One region of the Pelorhabdus rhamnosifermentans genome, then DNA from elsewhere that is predicted to be linked to it. Evidence: riboswitches for the same ligand, from Rfam matches in the RefSeq annotation. Region 1 holds a riboswitch; the other holds the start of a gene.

Region 1 (2,402 bases):
TCTTCGCACTTAGCGTCTGTAACCAAAATCCAAGAGGCGGTTTATCAATAGTAATAAATCCACTTGGGTCAAAAGAGACAAAGAAAAAGTTATGCCAGTTCATCATCATACTTTTGACTCCAGCAGCATAATAAAGATTAGCCAACCCTTCCTGCCCTAACCAAAGAAAGTGCAAGAGAAATGATAGTATTACAATTAGTATAATTCCTATTTGCCTCAAAGTTTACCTCCATAATTTAAGTTAAAGGTAGGTATCTTCGCCAATATCTACTATTCCCAATAGCAACCAAACACTACGATCTAGGCACTGACTGCAAATACCTCATCATTATGCATACTCTACTATAAAATTGTGACAAAACCATGACACAACTGACGCTTAAATATTTACGGAGTATTATTTATAAAGTGGTCGCTCGGAGATATCCAAAGGCGAGATACGATTTAGGAGGCATTATACTTTTTATTTATTTTCTTTATTCTTACATGAATCTACAAAATCAATGAAATATCATACAAACAATAAAAAAAGAATATAGTAGTGGCAAGGCTCAGAATCTCTAAGTCTTGCCACTACTATATTCTTAAATGGTGCGCCGAGACGGTTCGAAAGTCCGGCACTTTGTGTCAAATCCGGTTATAACCTCTGACACTTAAATTAATTATTACTTTCCAGTAATAATTTTTCCTACATCATTAGTTATATCTAATCCGCCATAAACAACATTATCTTTAAACAAAACAGATTTTAACCCTTTGGCATCAGCTACCGATTTAATTGCGGCCATAATTTTGTCATTAATAGGTCCCATAAGTTCTTGCTTCTTTTCGTCAAGATCTTGTTGCATTTTTTGATAAAGTGCTTGCTTATCTTGATCACTCATATTAGCACTTTGTGTATCAAAATCACTTTTGGCCTGTGTAACTGCAGCATCTAGGGTTTGCTGTGCTGTTGCCGTTTCAGGAGCCTGTGATAATAAAAGTTGATAATCCACAACACCCAATTCATTAGAAGCTTTATCAACATACATGGCGCCAAGTCAACTACTAAATACCCTAATAAAACATCAAGAAAAATCCGTCACATTGTTATGGCTCACTGACCGCATTCGAATGTGGCTTTTTCTACACCACAGTTGTAAATATTTTGAGCTAATGAATTTTCAAGATGATAAGAGATATTTAATATAAATGTTATATCGTTGACGATACGAAATAGTTAAGTTATAATTATTTTAAAATGACGGCGATGGAGTTCGCCTTGAAACCCGTATAAACGGTAATGACTCCTACCACTTCGGTGGTAGGAGTCTATTTATTTTACCGCCGAAAAAAAATATATAAGGCTTTTCATTATTACCAGACAATAAGGCGATGGAGTTCGCCATAACTCCGCTCAGACGGTGATAACTCCTACTTGATTCATACATTTTAAACAAATGAAAAAAGGAGGTCGTCTATTATGGAGCAGAATTTTGCAATTGCAGCGCAGTGGGTATTTTTGGCGCTGGTTAAGCCGCCGGAATTTAGTTCCAGTATTGATGAAGTGGATGAGTTTTACGCGGACGGTGAAAAGCATTGCCGTCCGCTTTTAGAAAAAGCGGCAGCTTATGGTGAAGAGCAAGGTCTTACTGTGCAAACGGAAATGCTGCATGGCCATCCGGCGGAAAGTCTGGTTCGTTATGCTGCTGACCGCAAGGCTGATTTAATTGTAATGGGAACGCACGGTATGGGCGGTTTTAAAAACCTTGTTATTGGCAGTGTTGCACAAAAAGTGGTCACCTATTCCAAAGTGCCGGTGACGATTATGAAATAGCGCTGGTTATCGCCCAATTAGCACAAGGGAGTGGGGTATATTGCTTGCTGCCGGATTGATTTAATTTTTCAATTGAGCTAGCAAAGACAAAGGGAGTGGAGAAAATGATTTCTATTCAATTACCAAATGGCAGGCAATATGAATTTCGCCATGTTGTGTTTGATTATAACGGCGTATTGGCTGAGAATGGACGTGTTTCAGAAGAAGTGCGGCGGCTGCTGGCCGAACTGGCATCGAAGGTTTTTGTCGTAGTGATTACAGCTGATACCTTTGGCACGGCTCAGGAAGAACTAAAGAACGTACCGGATGTGGAACTAATTGTTTTACCGGAAGATAAGGACGGAAAAGAAAAGGCCCGCTATGTCCAGAAATGGGGAGCGGATACAACGGCGGTTGTCGGTAATGGTGTCAATGATCAGCCTATGTTCTTTATTGCCGGATTGAAAATCTGCGTGTTAGGAGCAGAGGGAGTCAGCGGCGGCATCATGGCAGCAGCTAATATTGTAGTGCCATCACCAGAAGACGCTATTAAACTGTTCTTAAATCCTATGCGCCTCAGTGCGACGTTACGGTCATAAAAAAGCAA
Region 2 (2,402 bases), on a different contig from region 1:
AGATTGAATGGCAATAAATTTTAAAGCTGCTGCAGTCACAATTCCTTCAACAAACCCTGCTACTGTAAGATGAGCTAAGAGCATCGCCGGTACAGCTACACTCAGACCGTAAGGACAATATAATGGTGTGCCGTCTGGTTCTGTAAATAAAAGAGGTTGAATACCAAACTCGATAGAAGCTGCCAATGCTGCAATATTGATAGCAATGTACGCAGCAACGGCACCCGCCATGATTTGTCGCTTCGATCCCGGCAGCGCATTTTTGCTAATAAATCGATACACATAGTATCCGACAAATGGTGCAACAAACGCCATATTAAAAGTATTGGCTCCAATCGCTAATATTCCACCATCGCCGAAAACGATGGCCTGAATAACCAAGGCTACACTCATTGTAATCACCGCCGACCACGGGCCTAAAATAATTGCGATTAAAGTAGCCCCGATGGCATGTGCGGTAGTCCCGTCGGGAATGGGTACATTAAACATCATGATTAAGAATGAAAAAACTGCGCCCATTGCTAAAAGAGGAATCCGGGACACATACAAAGTCTTTTTCAATTTGTTCGAAGCGTGGTACCATACTGGCAGCATAACTATTCCTAAAGTTGCACAAGTAGATGGGCTTAAATATCCGTCAGGAATGTGCATTATTAAAACCTCCTTAAATTAAAATCAAGTGCAAAGTGATTCATTCATCTTACATTTTTTCATCATTTTGTTACATTGCTAGGTGAATAGGTAATGAAAAAGCCATGCAAAGTTTTCCCATCATAGGAAACAACCTTCATGGCATCAGTCCTCACAAATATTAAATTGATATCAACTATAATTTATCATAACCTTCAGGTTACGTAACATACATCGTGTATGTTGTTAAAACTAATTAATTAGTATTTACAGTATTCTACTTTTCAAAACACATTCCTGCTATTAACCAATGTTTTTTAATAAAATCAGAGTTTCAGTGATGTCAAGGATGGCAGCCTAATTTGAGTCATTAAGGATGCTCGATGTCTGAGAGAGAATATCGCCGCGATGATTAAGTACATTATCCAATTATTTGTATTGACGGTTGTAAAAAGTCACTGGTATAATAAGGATGTATCTGACATAATGGCGATGGAGTTCGCCTTAGACTCCGTGCAAACGGTAATGACTCCTACCACTTTGTTGGTAGGAGTTTGTTTATTTTACTTGACTTGATACTTTTGGGAAGTTGAGGCATTTGTTTGTTAGCAGAGAGGAGAGAAAAGATGAACTATTCAACTGAAGTCAAAGACATGTGTATCGTGGCTAAAGGTCCAAATCACGGGGCCGCTCCCATTCCGCAGGAGGGCAAATGGACAAAGGTAAAAGAGATAAAAGAGATAAGTGGTTTAACTCATGGTGTGGGTTGGTGTGCGCCTCAGCAAGGGGCCTGTAAGTTAACTCTCAATGTAAAAGACGGAATCATTCAAGAAGCATTAATTGAAACCATTGGTTGTTCAGGGATGACTCATTCCGCAGCAATGGCTTCTGAAATTCTTCCCGGTAAAACCATTTTAGAAGCATTAAATACTGATTTGGTTTGTGATGCAATTAACACCGCCATGCGTGAACTGTTTCTTCAAATTGTATATGGTAGAAGCCAGACGGCTTTCTCTGAGGATGGACTACCTATCGGAGCCGGCCTGGAAGATTTGGGCAAAGGATTAAGAAGTCAGGTTGGGACCATGTATGGTACATTAGATAAAGGGCCAAGATATTTGGATTTGGCGGAAGGGTATGTGACTCGGATCGGGCTGGATGAAAATAGCGAAATTATTGGCTATCAATTCGTGCATCTTGGGAAAATGATGGAAATGGTTACGAAAGGCCTGGATGCTAACGAGGCGCTGCAGAAGGCAACAGGCCAATATGGACGTTTTGATGAAGCAATGAAGGTTATTGATCCCAGACACGAATAAATACATAGAGGAGGAACAATCATGGTTATGTTTGAAGGCTACGAACGACGTATCGACAGTATTAACAAAACACTGAAAGAGTATAAGATAGAATCACTGGAACAGGCCAAAAAACTCTGTGATAACAAGGGGATTGATGTTCAGAGTATCGTAAAAGGAATTCAGCCGATTTGTTTTGATAATGCATGTTGGGCCTATACTCTTGGGGCAGCGATTGCTATCAAAAAAGGCAATACAAAGGCTGCCGAAGTTGCACAAACATTAGGTGAAGGTTTGCAGGCATTTTGCATTCCTGGTTCTGTTGCAGATAGTCGGAAGGTAGGATTAGGTCATGGGAATTTGGCTGCGATGCTATTAGAAGAAGAAACAAAATGCTTTGCTTTTTTAGCCGGACATGAATCGTTTGCTGCGGCAGAAGGTGCGATTGGTATTGTAAGGTCTGCCAATAAGGTT

The links. Region 1 has a riboswitch for fluoride ahead of Ga0466249_RS11545 (universal stress protein). Riboswitches for the same ligand answer to the same signal wherever they lie in the genome.
Region 2: another riboswitch for fluoride. It lies ahead of Ga0466249_RS06925 (iron-sulfur cluster assembly scaffold protein); the one in region 1 lies ahead of Ga0466249_RS11545 (universal stress protein).

Annotation. Positions count from the first base shown of each region.
Region 1 is NZ_JAHGVE010000008.1:103,013-105,414, reverse strand. It holds gene Ga0466249_RS11555 (ArnT family glycosyltransferase) at 1-109, opposite strand, end outside; gene Ga0466249_RS11550 (OmpH/Skp family outer membrane protein) at 666-1,031, opposite strand; fluoride riboswitch at 1,237-1,299, shown strand; fluoride riboswitch at 1,362-1,423, shown strand; gene Ga0466249_RS11545 (universal stress protein) at 1,463-1,816, shown strand; gene Ga0466249_RS11540 (HAD family hydrolase) at 1,921-2,394, shown strand.
Region 2 is NZ_JAHGVE010000004.1:173,315-175,716, forward strand. It holds gene cbiM (cobalt transporter CbiM) at 1-651, opposite strand, end outside; fluoride riboswitch at 1,110-1,172, shown strand; gene Ga0466249_RS06925 (iron-sulfur cluster assembly scaffold protein) at 1,257-1,949, shown strand; gene Ga0466249_RS06930 (GGGtGRT protein) at 1,971-2,402, shown strand, end outside.